Regions from separate parts of the Streptomyces sp. NPDC015171 genome, predicted to be linked through region 1. Evidence: riboswitches for the same ligand, from Rfam matches in the RefSeq annotation. Region 1 holds a riboswitch; each other region holds the start of a gene.
What was found. Region 1 has a riboswitch for cyclic di-AMP ahead of ACF073_RS03035 (NlpC/P60 family protein). Riboswitches for the same ligand answer to the same signal wherever they lie in the genome.
Positions count from the first base shown of each region.

Region 2: it holds a riboswitch for cyclic di-AMP, as region 1 does, so the genes downstream of both, ACF073_RS03950 (transglycosylase SLT domain-containing protein) here and ACF073_RS03035 (NlpC/P60 family protein) in region 1, are expected to answer to the same signal.
Region 3: it holds a riboswitch for cyclic di-AMP, as region 1 does, so the genes downstream of both, ACF073_RS25660 (M23 family metallopeptidase) here and ACF073_RS03035 (NlpC/P60 family protein) in region 1, are expected to answer to the same signal.

Region 1 is NZ_JBIBUO010000001.1:671,528-679,370, reverse strand. It holds gene ACF073_RS03045 (NlpC/P60 family protein) at 1-268, opposite strand, end outside; gene ACF073_RS03040 (hypothetical protein) at 937-1,290, shown strand; gene ACF073_RS03035 (NlpC/P60 family protein) at 1,321-2,598, opposite strand; cyclic di-AMP (ydaO/yuaA leader) riboswitch at 2,607-2,775, opposite strand; gene pcrA (DNA helicase PcrA) at 3,038-5,527, shown strand; gene ACF073_RS03025 (M23 family metallopeptidase) at 5,572-7,107, opposite strand; gene ACF073_RS03020 (esterase/lipase family protein) at 7,370-7,843, opposite strand, start outside.
Region 2 is NZ_JBIBUO010000001.1:853,636-861,478, forward strand. It holds gene ACF073_RS03925 (flavodoxin family protein) at 1-540, shown strand, start outside; gene ACF073_RS03930 (ABC transporter permease) at 537-1,421, opposite strand; gene ACF073_RS03935 (ABC transporter ATP-binding protein) at 1,408-2,610, opposite strand; gene ACF073_RS03940 (outer membrane lipoprotein carrier protein LolA) at 2,645-3,844, opposite strand; gene ACF073_RS03945 (polyprenyl synthetase family protein) at 4,093-5,103, opposite strand; cyclic di-AMP (ydaO/yuaA leader) riboswitch at 5,692-5,871, shown strand; gene ACF073_RS03950 (transglycosylase SLT domain-containing protein) at 5,876-6,355, shown strand; gene ACF073_RS03955 (HAD family hydrolase) at 6,498-7,310, opposite strand; gene ACF073_RS03960 (NAD(P)-binding domain-containing protein) at 7,554-7,843, opposite strand, start outside.
Region 3 is NZ_JBIBUO010000010.1:16,565-24,407, reverse strand. It holds gene ACF073_RS25670 (dihydrofolate reductase family protein) at 1-1,129, shown strand, start outside; tRNA gene ACF073_RS25665 (tRNA-Met) at 1,183-1,256, opposite strand; cyclic di-AMP (ydaO/yuaA leader) riboswitch at 1,567-1,735, shown strand; gene ACF073_RS25660 (M23 family metallopeptidase) at 1,743-2,855, shown strand; gene ACF073_RS25655 (aldo/keto reductase) at 2,940-3,884, shown strand; gene ACF073_RS25650 (PrsW family intramembrane metalloprotease) at 3,952-5,247, opposite strand; gene trmB (tRNA (guanosine(46)-N7)-methyltransferase TrmB) at 5,290-6,117, opposite strand; gene lhgO (L-2-hydroxyglutarate oxidase) at 6,172-7,389, opposite strand; gene ACF073_RS25635 (MFS transporter) at 7,590-7,843, opposite strand, start outside.

The DNA.
Region 1 (7,843 bases):
GGGCGGCCTCGCCCTGGAGCGTGCTCACCCGCCGCTGCGCCGTGTCCGCCTTCTCCTTCGCCCCGTTGTACTTCTCGGTGGCGGCCTCGGCCTCCCGGTACAACGTGTCCACCTTGGCCTTCACCTGCCCCGGCGTCAGCTGCGGCTCGGCGTGTGCCGTCCCGTCGAAGCCGGTCGCGGTGGCCGCGCCCGCCAGGGCGAGCGTGGCCGCCGTCCGGGCCGTATGACCGCTGAGCGGGCGTTGCGAGGGCTTGCGGTGCGCTGCCACCTGGACCGTCACGTCCTTCCGTGCGACTCGTACGACCGAGTGTCAGTACGACCGAGTGTCCGTATGACCAGGAGGTCGGCACGGCCGGATGGCCGTGCGACCGGGCGGTCAGTGGGCCCCGCGGCGGCCCGCACAGGGGGAGTGGGCCGCCGCCGGGCTTTCTCGGCGCTGGCGGCCGACTGCCGCCCCCGGTCCGGGCGGCTGGGGGAGCCGGTCACCTGGGGGAGGACGCTAGGCCGGACGGTGACGAGAAGGTAACGCGGTGTACGGAACTGGTTCCGACGGACCGGGAAGTGACCGGATGTGATCGCGTCGCCGGACTGGAGTCGACATGTTCACGCAGCGTGGTGACCGAAGCGCGGAAAGGGGGACAGGCGAGGGCCGTGGGCTGCTATGGGGCGGATATATGCACGTTCTCCGGAGTCGTCGCGAAGGCGCCGTCACCGCCTGTCACCACCACCCGTCACCCCTGCCGGGTGGAAGTGCTTTCCCGACTGCCTGTGGGAGGGGTCGCGCGCCCGCGACGGGGCCCGGATCCGCCCGCACGGTCCGACCGCAGCCCTCGCGAGCCCGGCTCCGGCAGGGCGGGACGGCCCGCATCGCTCGAACACCCCGGAACGGCACCCTGCCGTCCCTGGGGCCGCTGCCCACGAATAGGCTCCGGCCCCATGGACGTACTCATCCATCTCTTCGTCGGCCTGCACATCATCGGTATCGCCGCGCTGCTCGGCGGTTTCCTCACCCAGATGAAGGCGATGGGCCGGGGCACGGCCCGGTTCGTGCCCGGGATGCTGCACGGAGCGCTGACCATGCTGGTGACCGGCGTGGCCCTGGTCGGCCTCAACCAGGCCGACGACCACCACGTCAACAACATCAAGATCGGCGTGAAGCTGGCTCTGCTGATCGTGATCCTCGGCCTGGTCTACGTGAAGCGCGACGAGGAGCGGGTCGACAAGGGCCTCTTCGGGCTGGTCGGCCTGCTGACCACGGCCAACATCTTCATCGCCGTCCTCTGGACCTGATCCGGCCCCGTCCTTCGACGCGCCCCGGGGTCAGTCCGGCCGCACCACGCTGTGGACGGCCGCCTCACCGGCGGCGGTGACCGGCTCCTCCCGCACGTACGCGCCCGGTCTGGGTGCGTGGATCATCATGCCGTCGCCCGTGCACAGCCCGACGTGGCTGACGTCGTCGTGGAAGAAGACGAGGTCGCCGGGGCGGGCCTGCGCGGCCGGGACCGGGGTGCCGGCGGCGGCCTGCTCGCGTGCGGTGCGCGGGAGGGTGACGCCGGCGGACTTCCAGGCGGCCTGGGTGAGGCCCGAGCAGTCGTAGGAGCCGGGACCGGCGGCGCCCCACACGCACGGCTTGCCGAGCTGGGCGCGGGCGAAGGCGATGGCCTTCCTGGCCTTGGTCGCGTACGCGCCGGAAGGCGTGCCGGGGGCCTGGGAGGTCTGCCGCGACAGCAGCACGCGCGCGTGGGCGAGCTTTTTCTGCACGCTGGCCTTGGCCGTCTTCGGGCCGCTCGCGGCGTCCCCCGGCAGGCTGTCCGCGGGCGCTCCGGCGGCGGTGGCGGGGGCGGCGTCCACGGCGGGCGGGGCCACGGCGGTGCCCCGGGGGGACGTAGAGATGCCGCCCCGGCCGTGGACCGGCGGCGCGACGGCCGCGTCCTGGACCGACGGGATGCCGGCGGCGTGCCGGGCCGAGGGGATGCCGGCGGCGCCCTGGAACGACGGAGCGAGCGCCGCGTCCTGGAGCGTCGGGACACCGGCCGTGTCCCGGACCGACGGGATGCCGCCTGTCTCCCGTGCGAGCGGTATTCCGCCCGTGTCCCCTACGAGCGGTATCCCGCCCGTGTCCCGCAGGGGCGACCCGGCGGCGGTGTCCGGGGCGGACAGGGTGCCCCGCTGGGCCGGGACCGCGCCGCGCTGGGTGGGCAGGGCGCGGTGCCGGGCGCGTCGGGCGACCTCGTCGCGCAGGCGCTGGAGGCTGTCCGCGCGTCGCCGCGGGGCCTCGGCCTCGTCGGTGCGGTCGGCGCGGTCGGTGCGGTCGGTACGGGCTGCCCGCTCGGTGCGCGCGTTCCGCTCGCCCCGCTCGGCCCGCTCCCTGTCGGTGGCGGACGTCTCGGCCGCCGACTCCGCCCGGCGGTACAGGTCGTCGATCTTCCGCTCGATCTCCTCCCGGCTCGGCCTGCCCTGACCGCCCGTGGCCGCGGGCGCGGCCTCGGCGGTCTGGGAGAACACGGCCACGGAGGTGAGGGCGGCGGTGGCGAGGGCGGGGGTGCGGATGCCCGCCCCGTGGGTTCCGCCGGGGCGCGGCTTGCGGTGCGACGCCAAGGGTGGCGACTCCTTCCGTGCTCCGCCTACCGGGTTAGCTGTCGGGTTCGGGCGGGTGCTTGGAAGGGTTGCCCTACGGCGTCGTCCCGGGCGGGAGTCGGCCGATTCACCCCAGGATCGGTGGGTCCCCGGCTCCGCGCACCGTGCGGGGTGCGCCGGACTCGGCGGAGGCCGCGCGGCCCGGCGAGGTTCGCCGGAGTGGGGTCGTGCGGCCTGACGGAAACCTAGCCAACTCGTGTGTCTTCTGTGAAGGTTGGTGCGAGGTATGTCCGATACATTTCTGTGACCTGAGGCAGGTTTCACGCGCGCGTGACCAGGTGCTTCCACTGGGTGAGCGGCCCGCGGGCGCTGTCGGGGCGACGGCCGACTGTCCGGGAATCGGGCCATGTTCCGGGGACGGCGACCGGTTGTCGGTGGGGCACCCTAGACTCGGAGAGCGATGAGCAGCCTCTTTGACGACAGCTTCCTGGCGGACCTCCAGGCCCCTCGCGGGCGCGAGGAGGAGCTTCCGCCGCCGCCCGAGGACGATCACGCTCCGGAGCCGCTTCCGGACGATCTGTTCGGCGGGAAGTTCGACGTGCCGCCGGACCGGGACGGCTACTACCGCGATGGCGCCCCGCGCCCCGCGCTCGACCCGGCGGCGCTCCTGGAGGGGCTGAACGAGAACCAGCGCGCCGCCGTCGTGCACGCCGGCTCCCCGCTGCTCATCGTCGCCGGTGCCGGCTCCGGCAAGACCCGCGTGCTCACCCACCGCATCGCCCACCTGCTCGCCGAGCGGCATGTGCACCCGGGCCAGATCCTCGCGATCACCTTCACCAACAAGGCCGCCGGCGAGATGAAGGAACGTGTCGAGCAGCTCGTCGGCCCGCGCGCGAACGCGATGTGGGTGATGACCTTCCACAGCGCGTGCGTGCGGATCCTGCGTCGCGAGTCGAAGAAGCTCGGCTTCACCTCGTCGTTCTCGATCTACGACGCCGCCGACAGCAAGCGCCTGATGGCCCTGGTCTGCCGCGATCTGGACCTCGACCCCAAGCGCTTCCCGCCCAAGTCCTTCAGCGCCAAGATCAGCAACCTGAAGAACGAGCTGATCGACGAGGAGGACTTCGCCGCCCAGGCCACCGACGGCTTCGAGAAGACCCTCGCCCAGGCCTACGCCCTGTACCAGTCGCGGCTGCGCGAGGCGAACGCGCTGGACTTCGACGACCTGATCATGACGACGGTCAACCTGCTGCGCGCCTTCCCGGACGTCGCCGAGCACTACCGCCGCCGCTTCCGGCACGTCATGGTCGACGAGTACCAGGACACCAACCACGCCCAGTACGCGCTGGTGCGCGAGCTGGTCGGCACTGGCGGACGGGCCGCCGAGGACCTCGGCGTACCGCCCGGCGAGCAGGACCTCCCGCCCGCCGAGCTGTGCGTGGTCGGTGACGCGGACCAGTCGATCTACGCCTTCCGGGGCGCGACGATCCGCAACATCCTCCAGTTCGAGGAGGACTACCCGAACGCGACGACGATCCTGCTGGAGCAGAACTACCGCTCCACGCAGACCATCCTGTCCGCCGCCAACGCGGTCATCGAGCGCAATGAGTCCCGGCGCCCGAAGAACCTCTGGACCAACGCCGGCCAGGGTGCGCGGATCACCGGCTACGTCGCCGACACCGAGCACGACGAGGCCCAGTTCGTCGCCGACGAGATAGACCGTCTCACGGACGCCGGCGACGCCAAGGCGGGCGATGTGGCCGTTTTCTACCGCACCAACGCCCAGTCCCGAGTCTTCGAAGAGATCTTCATCCGCGTCGGCCTGCCCTACAAGGTCGTCGGCGGAGTCCGCTTCTACGAGCGCAAAGAGGTCCGGGACGTCCTGGCCTACCTGCGGGTCCTCGCCAACCCCGAGGACTCGGTGCCGCTGCGCCGCATCCTCAACGTGCCCAAGCGGGGCATCGGCGAGCGCGCGGAAGCGATGATCGACGCCCTCTCCCAGCGCGAGAAGATCAGCTTCCCGCAGGCCCTGAAGCGCGTGGACGAGGCGTACGGCATGGCCGCGCGCTCCACCAACGCGGTCAAGCGGTTCAACACGCTGATGGAAGAGCTGCGCACGATCGTCGAGTCCGGCGCCGGGCCGGCCACCGTCCTGGAGGCGGTCCTCGAACGCACCGGCTACCTGGCCGAGCTGCAGGCCTCCACCGACCCGCAGGACGAGACCCGGATCGAGAACCTCCAGGAACTCGCGGCCGTGGCGCTGGAGTTCGAGCAGGAACGCGGGGAAGGCGAGCAGGGCACGCTCGCCGACTTCCTGGAGCAGGTCGCCCTGGTCGCCGACTCCGACCAGATCCCGGACGAGGAGGACGGCGACGGCGTCATCACGCTGATGACCCTGCACACCGCCAAGGGCCTGGAGTTCCCGGTCGTGTTCCTGACCGGCATGGAGGACGGCGTCTTCCCGCACATGCGCGCCCTCGGCCAGACCAAGGAGCTGGAGGAGGAGCGGCGCCTGGCGTACGTGGGCATCACGCGCGCGCGGGAGCGGCTGTACCTCACGCGGTCGGCGATGCGCAGCGCCTGGGGCCAGCCCTCGTACAACCCGCCCTCCCGCTTCCTGGAGGAGATCCCGGCCACCCACGTGGAGTGGAAGCGGACGGGAGCCACGTCGCCGGTGTCCTCCGGACCGGCGTCCGGGATCGCCGCCTCGCTGTCCTCGACCCGCTCCCGCTCCTCGGCGTCGGGCGCCTCCGGGTTCGCGACGCGGCGTACGGCGGAGAAGCCGGTGGTCGCGCTGGCCGTCGGGGACCGGGTCACCCACGACCAGTTCGGGCTCGGCACGGTCGTCGGAGTGAAGGGCACGGGCGCCAACGCGGAGGCGACGATCGACTTCGGTGAGGCCAAGCCGAAGCGGCTGCTGCTGCGGTACGCGCCGGTGGAGAAGCTGTAGTCCCGCCACGGGAAGGGCCCCGCTGAAGAGCGGGGCCCGGGGGGCTAGGTCGGATCCAGTCCGTGGCTGCGCAGCCACGGCAGCGGGTCTATCGCCGCCCCGCCGGCCGGCCGTACCTCGAAATGCAGGTGCGGGCCGGTGGAGTTGCCGGAGTTGCCCGAGAAGGCGATCGCGTCGCCGGCCTTGACGGTCGTACCGGAGGCGACGCGGTAGCTGGACAGATGGCAGTACCAGGTCTCCGTGCCGTCCTTCGCCGTCAGGATCAGCATGTTGCCGTAGGCGCTGTTCCACTTGGTGGTGACGGTGCCGTCGGTGGCGGCCATGACCGAGGTGCCGTAGGAGACGGGGAAGTCGATGCCGGTGTGCACCGACATCCAGTTGATGCCCGCCTGGCCGAAGTAGGCGCTGAGGCCGTGCTGTGCGACCGGCAGCGCGAACTTCGGGCGCAGTCGCTCCTTGAGCGCGGCGGCGGCAGCAGCCTTCTTCTTCTCCAGCGCCTGCTGTGCCTTGAGGTCGATCCGCTCCTGGGTGCGGCTCGCCCGGTCGGCGAAGTCATGCGCATCGGCGGAGAGGGTCTTGAGCTGTGTGTCCAGCTTGCTGTTGGCGATCGACGGCTTGACCGACACCGGTACGTCCGAGGCGGTGGCGGTGGTGTCCGTGGAGTCGTCGCCGAGGGCGCCGACCGAGGCGGCGGCGATACCCGCGACCCCCATCACGCAGGCCGACGGCACGGCGACGGTCAGCAGTGCGGAGCGCTTGGCGGGCGGACGGCGCCGGGAGCGGGCCGCCCCCCGCGAGCCCGCGCGGGTCGCCGGCGCCGGGGTGATCTCTTCCTGGTCGTCCAGCAGGCCGGTCACGGCGGGCAGTTCACCGGTGGCGTCCGGCTCGCCCTCGCCGAGGGGCTGCTCGTCGAAGGCGCCCTCCTCGTACGACACCTGCTCGAAGGCCGCGGTCGCCTGCGGGTCGCCCGCCTGCTCGAACGTGGTCTCCGGGGCGCCGACCGCCTCGAACGTCGCGGTGGGCTGCTGATCGAACGGTTCGCCAGCCTGCTCGCGCTGCCCCGGCACGGCCTGCCCGGCGGAGTTCCACTGCGTGGCGTCGTACGCGCCGGTGTCGAAGGTCTGGGTGCCCCAATCCCACTGCTGGGTGGCGTCGGCGCCGGCCGCCTGCTCGGGCTGCAGCCAGGCACCCGTGTCCCACTGGCCGCTGGTGTCGCTGCCGGCGGCCTGCGCGGGGACGGTCCAGGCGGTGCTGTCGTAGACGCCGGAGTCGTAGGCGGCGTGGTGCTGGGCCGCGTACGGGTCGTAGGCCGGGATCTGGCCGGTGCCGGTCTGCCACTGCGTGGTGTCGTACGCACCGGTGGACTGCTCGTCGCCCGGGAGGCTGCCGAAGAGCGGGTCGGTGTGGAAGGCCGCGGTGCCTTCGGCGGCACCGGTGAAACCGGTGGCGTCGTAAGTGCCGTACGTGGTGAGGTCGTCGTAGGGGACTTCCTGTGTCCCGTACGGCGCGTAGGGCGCGGTGGAGGCGTCGGAAGCCGGGGCCGGGGTGGTCATGATCCCCGACGGGTGACGGTCGTTCACCAACTTCTCTTTCGCCTCGACAACAGGGGCTGCCAGAGCAGTGCGGCGACTGTACCCGGCGGTACCTGGGCGCGACAATCTTCAGCTGGTTTCGCGTGGGCCGGAAACGGGCATTCGGCCGTGTTTCGGGGGAGCCTGGACGCGCCTTTGGCCTTGCGTTCGAAGGATGTTCGATGTCGAGTGGCGATGTGCGGGCTGTGCCCGGCCTGTGCGCCCCCTTCGCGCGGTCAGGCCACCGACAGGCCCGCGGTCAGGCCCGCGGTCAGGCCACCGTCAGACCGCCGGTGGCGCGGTCCCCGGGGCGCGGGGCGTCGAGGGCGTCGCGTATCCCGGCCGCCACGGCGGGGTGCACGGGCAGCGCGAGATGGCCGATGCCGGTCACCCGGACGTTCTGCGTGTCGAGGTCGGCGTGTTCCAGGCAGGCCGTCTCCAGCGGGTCCATCAGCGAGTCCAGATCGCTCCAGAAAGTCACGAAGCGGGTCCGGCAGCCGGGCGCGGGCCCGGCGAGCTCCTCGATCACCGCCGAGCCGGGCCGCATCTGCCGGACGATCGGATGCGCGTCCGCGAGCGGCGCCACCCGGGTCCCGGAGTGCGGGGTGCCGAGCGTGACCAGTGTGCGTACCCGCAGGTCACCGCCGAGGCACTGGGCGTAGTAGCGCGCTATCAGGCCGCCGAGGCTGTGCCCCACGATGTCGACCTGCGCGCTCCCCGTGCGCTCGCAGATCTCCTCGATGTG
Region 2 (7,843 bases), 180 kb from region 1:
GCCGCCGCACAGCTGCCCGCTGACGTGGAACAGCGCTGGATCCGGCTCGCCGACCACCCGCTGCCCGGCTTCGTCGACCTGCGGCACGACAGCGACCACGTCCGGCCGTCGCCGGACACCAGCGCCGGCCTGCTGCTGGACGCCACGCTCGCGGCGACGGACATCGTGATCGCCTCCCCGCTGTACTGGTACTCGGTGTCCCACCTCACCAAGACCTACCTGGACTACTGGTCCGGCTGGCTGCGCACCCCGGGCGTCGGCTTCGAGGAGACGCTGGCCGGCCGCACCCTCTGGGGCATCGCCGCGCTGGCGGACCACGAGCCGTCCGTCGCCGACCCCTACGTGGGCACCCTCAACAACTCGGCCGCCTACATGAAGATGCGCTTCGGCGGCGTTCTGCTGGGCAACGGCAGCGCACCCGGTGACGTACGCAAGGACACCGACGCGCTGGCGCGCGCCAAGACGTTCTTCGCGCAGGACGCGCCCCTCGCCCGCTTCCCCTACGAGACCGCCGGTGTCCAGGCCGGCGCGAACAGCTAGGCGCTGATGTCCTTCGCCGTGAACCGCGCCCAGGCCGCCGATCCGAACACGGCCGCGTAGAGGGCCTGGAGGCCCAGGTTCTTGACGAGGTCGTCCCAGTAGACGGGGTCCCGCATCAGATCGGCGAAGGACAGCCAGTAGTGCGGGAACAAGTAGGGCTGCACCGCGTGCAGCTGGGGTATCTGGTCGATGATCTGCACGGTGATGAGCAGGCCCACCGTGGTCGCCATCGCCGCGATGCCGCTGTTGGTGAGGGTCGACACGAATAGGCCGAGGGCCGCCACTCCGATCAGTGAGGCCGCGACGGCCAGGGCGATGAGCAGGGCGCGGCCGAGCCCGTCGGCGAAGCTGATCCGGGTGCCGGAGATCGTCGTCAGCTCTCCCAGCGGGAAGAGCAGCGCGCCGGCGATCAGCGCGGAGACGGCGACGACCAGGGTGGCCAGCAGGCAGAAGGCCATCACCGTCGTGTACTTGACGAGCAGCAGCCGGGTGCGGCCGGCCGGGGCCACCAGCAGATAGCGCAGGGTGCCCGCGCCGGCCTCCCCGGCGACCGCGTCGCCCGCGACGACGCCGACCGCCATCGGCAGGAAGAACGGCAGGGTCGCGGCCAGCGCGGTGAACACCAGGAACAGGCCGTTGTTGGTGATCTGCGAGATGAACGCCGGGCCCTCGCCACTGGCCCCGCCCGCCGGGCCGCCGCCCCGGGTCTCGATCTTCACCGCGATCCCGACCAGCACCGGCACCGCGGCCAGCACGCCGAGCAGGGCGAGGGTGCGCCACCGGCGGACGGTGGTGACCAGCTCGCTGCGCAGCAGCCCGAAGGTCCACAGGGGGCTCGGCCCGCGTACGGCGTCCGGCTGGAGCACATCAGCCCGCGACATCGAATCCCTCCCCGGTCAGCGCCACGAACGCGTCCTCGAGCGAGGCCCGTTCGAGCGTGAGGCCCCGGACGCGGACGCCCGCGGCGACCAGGGCCGCGGTCACCTCGGCGAGGTCCCGCTCGGGCGGTTCGCCGGTGACGCGGTCGCCGTCGGCGGTCACGTCCCCGACGCCCAGCTCCTTCAGCACGCGGGCCGCGTCGGCCGGGTCCGGGGTGGTCACCACCAGCCGGCCGCGCGCCCCCGCGGCCAGGTCGGCGACCGCGCCCTGGGCGATGAGCCGCCCCTGTGCCATGACCGCCGCGTGCGTGCACACCTGCTCGATCTCGTCGAGGAGGTGGGAGGAGAGGAAGACGGTCGTACCGTCCGCGGCCAGCTCTCTGATCAGGGTGCGGATCTCGCGCATGCCCTGCGGGTCGAGGCCGTTGGTGGGCTCGTCCAGGACGAGCAGCCGGCGCGGCTGGAGCAGTGCCGCGGCCAGCCCGAGGCGCTGCTTCATGCCGAGCGAGTACGCCTTCGCCTTCTTGCCCGCCGCGGCGGGCAGGCCGACCCGGTCCAGGGCGGCTTCGACGCGGGCACGCCGGGTGCGCGGGTCGGCGGTCGGGTCGGCGGCGTCGTAGCGCAGCAGGTTGTCACGGCCGGAGAGGAAGCCGTACAGGGCCGGGCCCTCGATGAGGGCGCCGACCTGCGGCAGGACCGTGCGGGCCGCCTTCGGCATGGGCCGGCCGAGCACCCGGACCGTGCCCGCGGTCGGTTCGATCAGGCCCATCAGCATCCGGATGGTGGTGGTCTTCCCCGAGCCGTTGGGGCCGAGGAAGCCGAAGACGCTGCCCGCCGGGACGGTCAGGTCGAGACCGTCCACGGCGAGCTGTCCGCCGCGGTAGCGCTTGGTGAGACCCCGCGTGGCGATCACGCTCGCCCGGTCCGCCGCCCCACCGGTGTCCGGCGCACCTGCTCGGTCCAGGCCCGGCGCACCTGCCCGGTCCGGGTGGGGTGCGCCGGCTCGGTCCGGGCGGGGTGCGCCGGCTCGGTCCGGATGGGGTGCGGCGGTTCGGGCGCGGTCGGGTACGGCGGCCGGGGGACGCGCGGGTGCGCGGTCCGGTACGCCGTTCGAGGGGCGCGCGGGCGCGTTCTCGGGCGCGCGCTCCGGGGCGTCCTTCGGGTCACGCCGCGCGGAGGACGGTTCGTCCATCGGCTCCCCCCTCGATTCGTCGTGCCCGGACGGGTCACTTCCCCGCGTCGGCCGCCTTCACCAGGGCGTCCTTGGTCACCGCGCCGGCGTACACCTTGCCGTCGTCGGTGATCAGGGCGTTGACCAGGCGGGTGGAGAAGACCGTGCCCTTGCCGAACTTCCCGGAGACCTCGTCGCCCAGGGAGCCGAGGAAGCCGCCGAGGTCACCGCCCTGGGAGCCGGTCGGCAGGCCGCCCTTGGCGCCCGTGTCGAAGGTGGCGACGGAGGTCCAGCCCTTGCCGAGGACGTTCAGCCCGGCCATGCCCCCGGCTACGTCCCCGCCGTGCTCCGGGGTGTGCCGCGGTGCCTCGGCGGCGTCCCGCTCCTCGGTGACCTTCGCCCCCTTGGGCGGGGTGAAGTCGAAGGCGGAGGCGGCCGGCCGGGCGAAGGAGACCTGGGTGAAGCCCGCGTCGACCACGGCGGCGCCGCCGCTCTTCGGGGTCAGCGTGAACTTCAGCGGCAGGCCGGTCCTGGCGTCCACGGCGATGCTGATGGCGCCGACCGTGGTGCCGGACTGCTTGGGCCGGATCAGCAGCTTGTAGGCGTCGCGGCCGGCGACCTGCGCGGTGCCGTCGACGGTGACGGACGTGGTGTCGTCCACCGACTTCAGCGCCTCGTCGGCGAAGTCCTTGGGCGTGGCCGGGGGCTCGGCACCGCGGCCCTTGCCGGAGCCGGCGGCCGTGGAGTGGAAGACCTGGTTGCTCTTGCTGTCGTAGCCCCAGACGTTCTTGCCGTCGTGGATCAGGCTGTACTCGGCGCCGCTCTCCAGCAGCGAGAGCTTCTGCCGGTCGGGGCCGTCGGCGGCGACGCGCAGGGTGTGCGTTCCGGTGACCAGCTCGGTGAGCTTGGTCTGCGGGTCGGCGGAGGAGCCGTCGCCCGAGCCCCGGGCGGCGCCGGAGAGCAGGCCGTTCTCCAGGCCGCCGAGGTCGGGCAGGCCGAGGTCGGTGCTGATCTTCACCGTGCCGGACAGCTGCTGCACGTCCGACTTGGCGATCTTCTCGATGAGCTGCTGTGCGCTGATCTTCGGCAGGTCGGGGTCGCCGGAGTCGGCGAGCGCCGGGACCAGCCCGATCGTGGCCGCCGCCACCCCCACCACCGCGACCGGGACCGCGTACCGGGCGGCCTTGCGCCGGCCGGAGGGCGCGTCCTCGTCCCGGGCGGCGCTCAGTGCGTCGTCGGATTCGTACGGTGCCATGTGTGCCTTACCTCCGTCGTCGGCGGCGGCTGTCCTCACGCTGGTCCACCTGAGCCGCCATTCTCACCCGAATCGGTGAGGAGTGGTGATTTCCGTGGTTTCCATCTGACCAAATCGGCCGTGAGGAAGCGTCAGACCGTGGAGCCAACTGCGTCTACTCCTGCGGTATGACATAGGAAGGCGACATCTCCACCCGACCCGTAGGGGTCGGGCCGGGGGGGTGCCGTGCGCGGCGGTGTCCGGCCGGGTCAGCCGGCCCGGTGCACCACCGCGTCGCACAGCTCCAGCAGCGCCGCCTTGGCGTCGCACTCGCGCAGCGGGGCCAGCGCGGCCCGCGCCTCCTCCGCGTACCGGACGGTGTCCCGGCGGGCCTGCTCCAGCGCGGGGTGCGCGCGCAGGGCGGTCAGCGCCTCCGCGTGCCGGCCGTCGTCACTGAGGTCGGAGTCCAGCAGCTCGCACAGCGCGAGGTCCTCGGCGAGGCCCAGCCGGGCGGTCCGCTCGCGCAGCCGGAGCACCGGCAGGGTCGGGACGCCCTCGCGCAGGTCGGTGCCCGGGGTCTTGCCGGACTCGTGGGAGTCGGAGGCGATGTCCAGGACGTCGTCCGCGAGCTGGAAGGCGACTCCCAGCCGTTCGCCGTACTGGGTGAGTACGTCGACGACCGTCTCGTCCGCGCCGGACATCATCGCGCCGAACCGGCACGCCACCGCCACCAGGGAGCCCGTCTTGCCGCCGAGCACGTCCAGGTAGTGCTCGACCGGGTCGCGCCCGTCCGAGGGACCCGCGGTCTCCAGGATCTGACCGGTGACCAGCCGCTCGAAGGCCAGGGCCTGCACCCGGACCGCCTCGGGGCCGAGGTCGGCGAGGATCTGGGAGGCGCGGGCGAAGAGGAAGTCGCCGGTGAGGACGGCGACGGAGTTGTCCCAGCGGGTGTTGGCGCTGTCCACGCCGCGCCGCACGGCCGCCTCGTCCATGACGTCGTCGTGGTAGAGCGTGGCGAGGTGGGTCAGCTCCACGACCACGGCCGACGGCACGACGCCCGGCGCGTAGGGGTCGCCGAACTGGGCGGCGAGCATCACGAGAAGTGGCCGGAAACGCTTCCCTCCGGCCCGTAGGAGGTGCTGCGCGGCCTCCGTGATGAACGGGACCTCGCTCTTGGTGGCCTCGAGCAAGCCTTCCTCGACAGCCGCCAATCCGGCCTGGACATCGGCTTCCAGAGCCTGGTCCCGCACGCTCAGCCCGAACGGCCCGACGACGGTCACGAGGGGTCTCCTGTCTGCTGGTGTCTGCTGGCGATTACGCGGTTTGTCGATAGGTCGTTGCCCTCACTCAAGTCAGCGTATCCGGTCCCGTTTCGATCACCGATAGCGCCCACCGGTCCAGCCCGGGCGGTATCGGACCATGACCGCCATGGTTTTGATCAGATGGTAATAACGGACATTTATCGACTTAACAGTAATCCGAGCACCGTGTCGTGACCTCTCCAGGCCCCCCTTTCGGTCACTCTCCCCCCATCGACCACTACGGCAACGACACGCACCACATCCCGGCTTCCACCATTAGTCCGACTTCAGGCGTGAATCCCTCTAATCCCTCATGTCTGATTTGCAGGGTTTTGCCATTTCGTGAATTGGGTCACTCGCCCCAGGGGTCCACTTCACTCCCCCGGACCCCCACCACCCCTTGCCGCGTCGGCGAGTTGAGGATTGGCAACCGCAAAGGATCAAGCGCCTCATACGGCGTCGATCAAGGTCAAATGGCGCATTGCGTGAATCCGGTACTTGTTCCCGACATGTGCGGTCGCATACGTTCCGGGCCGTCGGGCGGACGCCTAATCCTGCCGCCGCCCGCATAACCCATCGACGAACTCATTCGTACGGCAGGAGCGGGGGACCCAGGTAAGCCGCCGGACCGGAACGGCCCATGCCGCACCGGAACGGCTCGGGGTGAAGCCGTGCCCTCCCCAGGCACGGCCGGGCACCTCCCCGCCCGAACCCGACAGCTCACCTCGTAGGCGCCGGAGAGGAATCCCCCATGCTCGCTGCCGCTCAGCACCGCCGCACCCGCCTCGTCCGCACCCTCGCCGCCGTCGGATCCGGCGCGGCCCTCCTCGTCCTGCCGCTCATCGGCGCGACCAGCGCCTCCGCGACCACCGGCACCACCACGACGGCCGCCACCACCCCCGCCGGATACCCGAACAACCTCGACGGCTGGATCCGCGAGTCGCTCGCGATCATGAGCGAGAAGAAGATCCCGGGCACCTACAACGGCATCTACCGCAACGTCATCCGGGAGTCCTCGGGCAACCCGGCGGCCATCAACCTCTGGGACTCCAACGCCGCCAAGGGCATCCCGTCCAAGGGCCTGCTCCAGGTCATCGACCCGACGTTCAACGCCTACCACGTCGCCGGAACCTCGTTCGACATCTACGACCCGGTCGCGAACATCACCGCCGCCTGCAACTACGCGGCCGCGCGGTACGGCTCGATCGACAACGTCTTCAGCGCGTACTGACAGCCGCGGGCCGGCACCCGGCAGGCCCGGCCGGCCGGCACTCGGCCCCGACACCCGGCAGGCCCGGCCGACCGGCACCCGGCCCCCGGCAGGTCCGATCGGCCCGATCCGCCCGATCGGCCGGTGGCTACTGAGGTGCCGGTCAGTCGGTCGGGAACAGTCTTTCGAGGACGACGGCGATGCCGTCGTCCTCGTTCGACAGGGTGATCTCGTCGGCCACCGCCTTGAGTTCGGGATGGGCGTTGGCCATGGCGACACCGCGTCCGGCCCAGCCGAACATCGGGATGTCGTTGGGCATGTCGCCGAAGGCCAGCGTCCGCGCGGCGCCGATCCCAAGTCGTTCGGCGGCCAGCGCGAGGCCGGTCGCCTTCGTCACCCCGCTCGGCTGGAGTTCCACGGTGCCGGGCCCCGACATGGTGACCGTCGCCAGCGAACCCACCGCCGCGCGCGCCACGGCCGCCAACGCGTCGTCGGACAGGGACGTATGCCGCAGCAGCACCTTGCTGATGGGCGCGCACCACAGGTCGTCGCGGCGGGCGACGCGCACCGCGGGCAGGGTCGGGTGGGGCATCCGGTAGCCGGGCTCGATCAGCGTGAGTCCGTCCACGCCGTCCTGGTCGACCGCCGCGTAGACCTGCCCCACCTCCGCCTCGATCTTGCCGAGCGCGGTCTCGGCCAGTTCCCGGTCCAGCCGAACCGACCAGAGCAGGCGGTCGCCCCCGGCGTCGTAGACCTGCGCGCCCTGCCCGCACACCGCGAGCCCGGTGCAGCCCAGGTCCGCGAGGAGGGGCCGTACCCGCGGGGCCGGGCGGCCCGTCACCACCAGGTGCCGGGCACCGGCCCGCGCCACCCGCGCGAGCGCGGCGAGCGACCGGTCGGAGACGGTGTCGTCGCCGCGCAGCAGCGTCCCGTCCAGGTCGGTGGCGATCAGTGCATATGCGGGGGTGGGTGCCATGACCAGAGAATACGGACACGGCGGCCCCCCGACTCACCTGCCGTTCCACGCACTTACGTGCTGTTCGCCCCCAAGTGGGGTCTGTAGGTGCCTTGATGGCGGTGTGGCGGCGGCTCGGCCAGGTGCGGCGGCGGCTCGGCCAGGTGCGGCGGTGGCTCGGCAGGGTGCGGCGGTGGCTCGGCCGGTGCGTCCCCGCGCGCCCAGGAGCGGGCGGGCGGGGACCGCGGCTGCCGGCGCCGCCGCTCAGCCGTGGGCGGCGGCCAGGTGCCGCGCCAGGCGCGGGGAGGCGAACTCCGTACCGCAGACGAACCGCATCACCGGACCGTAGGACGACGCGGCCGGCAGGCCGGTGAAGTACAGGCCGGGCACGGAGGACACATAGCCGGGGCCCAGCCGGGGCGTGCCGCGGCTCACCGCGAGCCGGGTGCGCAGCCCGTGGCCGAGGAAGTCCATCGCCGCGATGTCGACGCGATAGCCGGTCGCGGCGATGACATGGTCGGCGATGAGCCGTTCGGTGTGGCCGGGATGGGCGC
Region 3 (7,843 bases), on a different contig from region 1:
CCTGCCGTACGTGCTGCTGTCCGCCGCCGTCTCCCTCGACGGCTACCTGGACGACACCGGCCCCGAACGGCTCCTGCTGTCCAGCCCGGCCGACTTCGACCGGGTCGACGAGGTGCGGGCCTCGGTCGACGCGATCCTCGTGGGCGCCGGCACGATCCGCGCCGACAATCCGCGCCTGCTGGTCAACTCCGCCGAGCGGCGCGCGGCCCGGAGCGCGGCGGGCCGGCCGGAGTACCCGCTGAAGGTCACCGTCACCGGCTCGGGCGAGCTCGACCCGGCCGCCCGCTTCTGGCACACCGGCGGCGAGAAGCTCGTGTACACCACCGACCGGGGCGCCGAACGGGCCGCCGCTCTCCTCGGGAGCACCGCCGGTGTCGTCCCGCTCGGGCCCGCGCTGGACTGGCGGGCCCTGCTGGCGCACCTGCACGACGAGCGCGGAGTCGGGCGCCTGATGGTGGAGGGCGGCGGCACGGTCCACACCCAGCTCCTCCAGCAGGGCCTCGCCGACGAACTCCAGCTGGTCCTCGCCCCGCTGTTCGTCGGCGACCCGGCGGCCCCGCGCCTCTTCGGCCCCGGCGGCTACCAGGGCGGACGCCTGCGCCTGCTGGACACCCGCCGGATCGAGGACGTCGTCCTCATGCGCTACGCGCCCACCGCCCCCGGCACCGGCGCAGCGGCCACCGCCGCCGACCGGCACTGGCTGCGCACGGCCTGCGAACTCGCCGCCCAGTGCCCGCCCTCGGCGACGGCGTTCAGCGTCGGCGCGGTCGTCGTCGCCGCCGACGGCGCCGAGCTGGCCCGCGGCTTCTCGCGCGAGGGCGCCGACCCGGTGGTCCACGCGGAGGAGGCGGCCCTCGCGAAGACCGACCCGGCCGACCCGCGGCTGTCCGGCGCCACGGTCTACAGCAGCCTGGAGCCCTGTGCCCGCCGCGCCTCGCGCCCGGCGCCGTGTGCCGAGCTGATCCTGCGGGCCGGGGTGCGCCGGGTGGTCACCGCCTGGCGCGAGCCCGACACCTTCGTCGCCGGGGCCGACGGCACGGGCGTCCTGACCGCGGCGGGGGCGCGGGTCGTGGTCCTTGCGGAGCTGGAGGCTCTCGCCAAGGCGCCGAACGGACATCTGCTGGGGTGACGACAGCAATCAGGGCCCGGAATCCTCTTGGATTCCGGGCCCTGATTCTTCAGTAGCGGGGACAGGATTTGAACCTGCGACCTCTGGGTTATGAGCCCAGCGAGCTACCGAGCTGCTCCACCCCGCGTCGTTGTGTCTCTACTGTACGCCATGCTCAGGGCTTTCTGCACATCGGTTCCCGTGCGCCCCACGCGGCCGTCACCGAAGGTGATCGGACGGGCGCCCTCCGCATAACAACTGAGTCACCATCAAAACCTTCGGTGACTGCTGAACATTTCCGAGCCCCGGCCAACTCGCCCGACTTGCCTGGGTATCAGGCGATTAATCAACCGTCAAAAACGGTAATGATCAAGCCGAACGGCTTGGAAAGTGACTGGCAGGTCTATTAACGTTCGATAACGCAGCGCGGTCGTCCCAGCCGTCACAAGAGACGGCTCCGCGCGCACGCGCCGAGTCCCGCAAGGGAGCCGGGGAACCACCACCCTGGGGTGAATCACGCGGATGCCGAAGTGAACTCACGGAGTCCACGACAGGTATACGCGCGTAGGAGACCTTCCTGCTCCGAACCCGTCAGCTAACCCGGTAGGCGGAGGAAGGAAAGGAGCACGCCCGCGTGGCGTCCAACCGGCCTGTCCCCGAAGCCCTGCTCATACCGGAACAGCGCGATCCCGAAGCCTTCGGCCACGAGTCCCACGGCGGCTACGACGCCCACGGCGGCTACGACGCCCACGGCGCCTACGGTGCCTACCGCGCCGAAGAAGGCCCCTTCCAGGAGTGGAACCCCACCGCGGAGTCCGTCGCCCCGGTCCGCGGCCGGCACCGCGTCGCCAAGCAGCGCGGCGGCCTCGCCCGCAGCTCCACCGTCCTCGGCGTCGGCGTCATAGCGGCGGTCGGCGCGGGCGGCATGGCCAGCGCCAACACCGGCAAGCCGCCGGTGTCCATCTCGATGCCGGACCTGCCCTCCGTCGGCTCCCTCTTCGACGGCGGCTCCGCCGACGCGCAGCCCTCCGAGGCCGCGACCACCACGCTCAGCAGCGTCGGCGCGGCCTCCGCCGACACCGAGGACAACGCCGGAGCGGGCGAGACCCTGCGCAGCCGGATCATGGCCCAGGCCGAGCAGCAGCAGGGCCAGGCCGACAGCAAGGCCACCGCCGCCGCGCTCGCCGCCTCGCAGAAGCAGAGCGCCGACGCCGCAGCCAAGGCCGAGAAGGAGGCCGCCGCCCAGGCCGCCGAGGCCAAGGAGAAGGCGGAGGCCGACGCCGCGAAGAAGGCCGAGCGCAAGGCCGAGGCGGAGCGGCAGGCCAAGCTGGCCGAGCTGGCCAAGAAGTACTCGCTGCCGACCTCCTCGTACACGATCACCTCGACGTTCGGCCAGGCCGGCTCGATGTGGTCCTCCGGCTACCACACCGGTCTCGACTTCGCGGCGCCCACCGGCACCCTGATCAAGGCCGTGCACAGCGGCACGATCACCGAGGCGGGCTGGGCCGGCTCCTACGGCTACCGCACGATCCTCACCCTGGACGACGGCACCGAGCTGTGGTTCTGCCACCAGTCCTCGATCAGCGTCTCCGCCGGCCAGAAGGTCGCCACCGGCGAGGTCATCGGCCGCGTCGGCGCCACCGGCAACGTCACGGGCCCGCATCTGCACCTGGAGGTCCACCCGGGCGGCCAGGCCACCGGCATCGACCCGATGGCGTGGCTGCGGGGCAAGGGGCTCACCCCCTGACGCCACCGTGGCGAACGAGTGACTCCGCGGGAATCGGCGCCGGCGGCGGGATGCGATCATCCCCCGCCGGCGTTGTCATGACGTATGACGTCACTTCGTAAACTCGGCTCCTCCGACCTCGAGGTCTTCCCGCTCTCCCTCGGCGGCAACGTCTTCGGCTGGACCGCCGACGAGCAGACCTCCTTCGCCGTCCTCGACGCCTACACGGCGGCCGGGGGCAACTTCATCGACACCGCCGACGCCTACTCCGCCTGGATCGAGGGCAACAAGGGCGGCGAGTCGGAAACGATCATCGGCAGGTGGGCCAAGGCGCGCGGCAACCGCGCCGATGTCGTCATCGCGACCAAGGTCAGCCAGCACCCCGACTACCAGGGCCTGTCCGCCGCCAACATCAAGGCCGCCGCGGACGCCTCCCTGCGCCGCCTGGACACCGACTACATCGACCTCTACTACACCCACTTCGACAAGCCCGAGGTGCCGGTCGAGGAGATCATCGGCGCGCTGGACGAGCTGGTGAAGGCCGGCAAGGTCCGGCACATCGCCGCCTCGAACATCAGCGCCGAGCGCCTCCAGGAATCCCTCGACTTCTCCGACCGCGAGGGCCTGGCCCGCTACGTCGCCCTCCAGCCGCACTACAACCTGGTCTCCCGCGACACCTACGAGGGCCCGCTGCAGGACCTCGCCGCCCGCGAGGGCCTGTCCGCCGTGCCGTACTTCTCGCTGGCCTCGGGCTTCCTCACCGGCAAGTACCGGCCCGGCGCCACCGTGCAGAGCGCCCGCGCCGGCCGGGTGCGCGAATACGCGGACTCCGAGCGGGGCCAGCGGGTCCTCACGGCCCTGGACGAGGTCGCCGCGGCGCACGGGGCCCAGGTCGCCACGGTCGCGCTGGCCTGGCTGGCCGCCCAGCCGACGATCACCGCACCGATCGCCTCGGCCCGCACGGTGGACCAGCTGCCGGCGCTCCTCGGCGTGGCGGACCTGAAGCTGACGGACCAGGACATCACCACCCTGACCGAAGCCTCGGCCTGACCCGCCCCGCCGCGCACCCCGCGCGGCGTCACGATCCGGCGGTGCCGGACTCCCGCGGCCGCTACGGCTAGACCCGGTACGGGTTGTACGCGGGATACGGCACCGCCGGATACCCGTACGGCGCCGGCGCCCAGTGCACCGGCGCCGGAGCGGACGTCCTCGACGCGTACTCCAGGGCCGGCCGGGCCAGCTCGCGCCGCTTCCACAGCTCGTCCAGCAGCTCCCGCTCGCGGACGGTGAAGTCGGCCCCGGCCTTGCCCGCGCGGCCCCGGTGCCGCAGGAACGCCAGCGAGGTGGCGTACGCCTCGTACTGCGCCACCGCCCGCGCCGCCGGGCGCCCGTGGTGGTGGCGGACGTAGTCCCGGGCCATCCGCCGCGCCCGCATCGACCCGAGCGCGAACGGCTCGGCCGGCCCCAGCCACCCGGCCAGCACATACGCCGGCAGCTCCGTCCGCACGGTCCGCAGCTCCCGCTGCCGGGTCCGGACCGCCAGCCAGGTCAGCAGCGCGAAGGACGGCACCATGAAGGCGGCGTAGACGGCGAAGAAGCCGTACGGGCCGAAGGTGGAAGAGCCGTTCCAGAAGGCGTGCATGCTCATCGCCAGCAGCAGTCCGCCGGCCGGCAGCAGGACCCGCCGCACCCGCTGCCGTTCGGCGGACAGCGCGGCGATGCCGAAGCCGATGCCGGTGAGGACGGTGAACAGAGGGTGCGCGAACGGTGACATCACGATGCGCACGAAGAAGGTGGCGGCGGTGACGGAGGCGATGCCGCGGTCGCCGGTGAGCTGGTCGGTCCCGAAGGCCGTGCCGAGATAGAGGATGTTCTCGGTGAACGCGAAGCCGGTGGCGGTGATCCCGGCTATCACCACCCCGTCCACGATCCCGGTGAAGTGGCGCCTGCGGAAGAGGAACACCAGCAGCACGGCGGCGGCCTTGGCGGACTCCTCCACGATCGGCGCTATCACGGTGGCGCCGAGCGTGTCGGCACTGGCCGGATCAGCGGTCGAGGTGGCTATCCACTTGGTCGCGAAGCTGTTGGCGACGATGGCTATCAGCGCCGCCGCACAGGCCCCCCAGGCGAAGGAGAAGACCAGGTTCCGCCAGGGGCCGGGCTCCACCCGGTCCAGCCACCGGAAGGCGGCGGTCAGCCAGGGCACGGGCAGCACGGCGAGACCGAGCCCGACGAGGAACCCCTCCGTGCCGGTCTGCCGCCGCACGAGCGCGAGGATGACCAGGCCGGACAGCGCCAGCAGCGAACTCAGCGCCCCGTACCGCACCCACCTGCGCTGCCACCAGTGCGGATGGCGGAGCTCGCCGGCGCCGATGCTCGGCGGGTACGTCGGGAACGGAGGACTGGTGGCCACGGCATCGACCCTAACGGTGACGGGGCGAGGGGCTTGAGCGGATTATCGGTCCTGGCCGGCCGGTACGCGCCGGAACAGCAGGTCGTTCACCACATGACCCTTGTCCAGTCCCTGGCCCTCGAAACGGGTCAGCGGCCGGTACTCGGGGCGCGGCGCGAAACCGCCGTCCCGCTGGGTGTTCTCGAAGTCCGGATGCGCGGAGAGCACCTCCAGCATCTGCTCGGCGTACGGCTCCCAGTCGGTCGCGCAGTGCACGAGCGCGCCGGGCTTCAGCCGGGTCGCGGCGAGCGTCAGGAACTCGGGCTGGATGAGCCGCCGCTTGTGGTGCCGCTTCTTGGGCCACGGGTCCGGGAAGTACACGCGCAGCCCGTCCAGCGCGTCCGGGCGGAGCATCTCCCGGAGCAGGATGATCGCGTCGCCGTTGCCCACCCGGACGTTGGCCAGGCCGTTCCGGTCAGCCAGATTGAGCAGGTTGCCCTGGCCCGGGGTGTGCACATCGACGGCCAGGACATTGATGTCGGGGTCGCCCGCGGCCATCTGCGCGGTGGCCTCGCCCATCCCGAACCCGATCTCCAGCACCACCGGGCGGTCGTTGCCGAACAGCACGCCGAGGTCGATCACCTGCTGCCCGTCGATGTCCAGCCCCCACTTGGGCCACAGCCGCTGGAGCGCGTCGGCCTGCCCGGCCGTCACCCGGCTCCGCCGCGGCTGGAAGCTGCGGATCCGCCGCTCGAAGTGCGAACCGGCCGGATCGGCCCTGGGGCCGTCCGGGAACCGCGGCTCTCCCTTGGCCCGGGTGTGCCGGACGGGGACACCGGGGGCGTGGGGGGCCTCGGACGGGGCTTCGGGGGAGTTCAGCGAGTCAGACACAGTAATCCTGATTTTACGGCGAGCGGGCACGGCACCCTTCCTCCTCCAGCGGCGCTACAGCGCCCCGAGCAGGTCCAGCACCCGGCTGCCCACCTCCCGGCCGATCGGCAGCGAGGCGGTGGCGGCGGGCGAGGGCGCGTTGAGCACATGCACGGCACGCACCCCCTCCCGGATGAGGAAGTCGTCCACCAGTGTCCCGTCCCGCAGCACCGCCTGGGCACGCACCCCGGCGGGGGCCCGCACCAGATCCGCGGCCTCCGCCGCGGGCAGCAGTCTTCGCACGGCCGCAAGGAACGCCGCCTTCGACACCGAGCGGCGCAGCTCGCCCGCCCCGTACCGCCAGTGCCGGCGGGCGATCGCCCAGGAGCCCGGCCAGGCCACCGTCCCGGCCAGCTCCCGGGGCCGCACGGTCCCCCAGCCGTACCCCTCCCGGGCCAGCGCCGGCACCGCGTTCGGCCCGATGTGCACGCCGCCGTCGATCCCGCGTGTCAGATGCACCCCGAGGAACGGGAACGCCGGGTCCGGCACCGGATACACCAGCCCCCGCACCAGCTCGGGCCGTGCCAGCTCGTAGTACTCCCCGCGGAACGGCACGATCCGCACCCCGGGCTCGTCGCCGGTCAGCCGGGCCACCTCGTCGCAGTACAGCCCGGCGCAGTTCACCAGCACCCGCCCGCGGACCACGTCCCCGGCGGCGGTGAGCACCGCCACGCCCCGGTCCGCCCGCCGGTCCACCCGGACGACCCGCGCGCCGTAGCGGATCTCCGCCCCGGACGCCCGCGCCAGCTCCCGGGCGACGCCGGTGAAGTCGCAGATCCCCGTCGTACCCACGTGTATGGCGGCGAGGCCCCGCACCTGCGGTTCGTACTCGGCGATCTGCGCGGGCCCCAGCTCGCGCACCGGGATGCCGTTCTCCCGGCCCCGCTGCACGAGCGCGTGCAGCCGCGGCAGCTCCTCGCGCTCGGTGGCGACGATCAGCTTGCCGGTGACGGCGTGCGCGATGCCGTACTCGGCGCAGAACTTCACCATCTCGGCGGCGCCCCGCACCGCGTACCGTGCCTTGAGCGAGCCCGGGCGGTAGTAGATCCCGCTGTGGATGACCCCGCTGTTGCGCCCCGTCTGGTGCCGGGCCGGGCCGGGCTCCTTCTCCAGCACGGTCACGCGCGTGCCCGGAGCGGCGCGGGTGATCGCATACGCCGTCGACAGCCCGACGATCCCCCCGCCGATCACGAGCACATCACAGTCGTACGCCCCGGCCCGCACCTGCACCACCTCCGCCTTCGATAGTGCACTGCGCCACTGACAACGGCTTCAAACGCCGGGAGGCCCGGCATCCCGGAAGGGGCCGCGGCCGGCCGCACGCCCGGGCCGCGGTCGCCGCACCCGGGCCGGGCCGCGGTCGCCGCACCCGGGCCGGGCCGCGGTCGCCGCACCCGGGCCGGGCCGCGGTCGCCGCACCCGGGCCGCGGTTGCTACGCCGGCGCCATGAGGAGGGGACGGGCCCGCTCCCGCAGCTCCACCACCCGCGGCTCGTCCCCGTAGGGCTCCAGCCGGTGCAGAAGGTCCTTCACGTACTCCGTGGTCCGGGCCGACGAGATCCGTCCGGCCACCTCCACGGCCCGCACCCCCTGCTCGCACGCCGCGTCCAGATTGCCCGACTCCAGCTCCGCCACCGCCGAGACGACCAGCCGCAGCCCGTGCGAGCGCACGAACTCCTCCGTCGGCC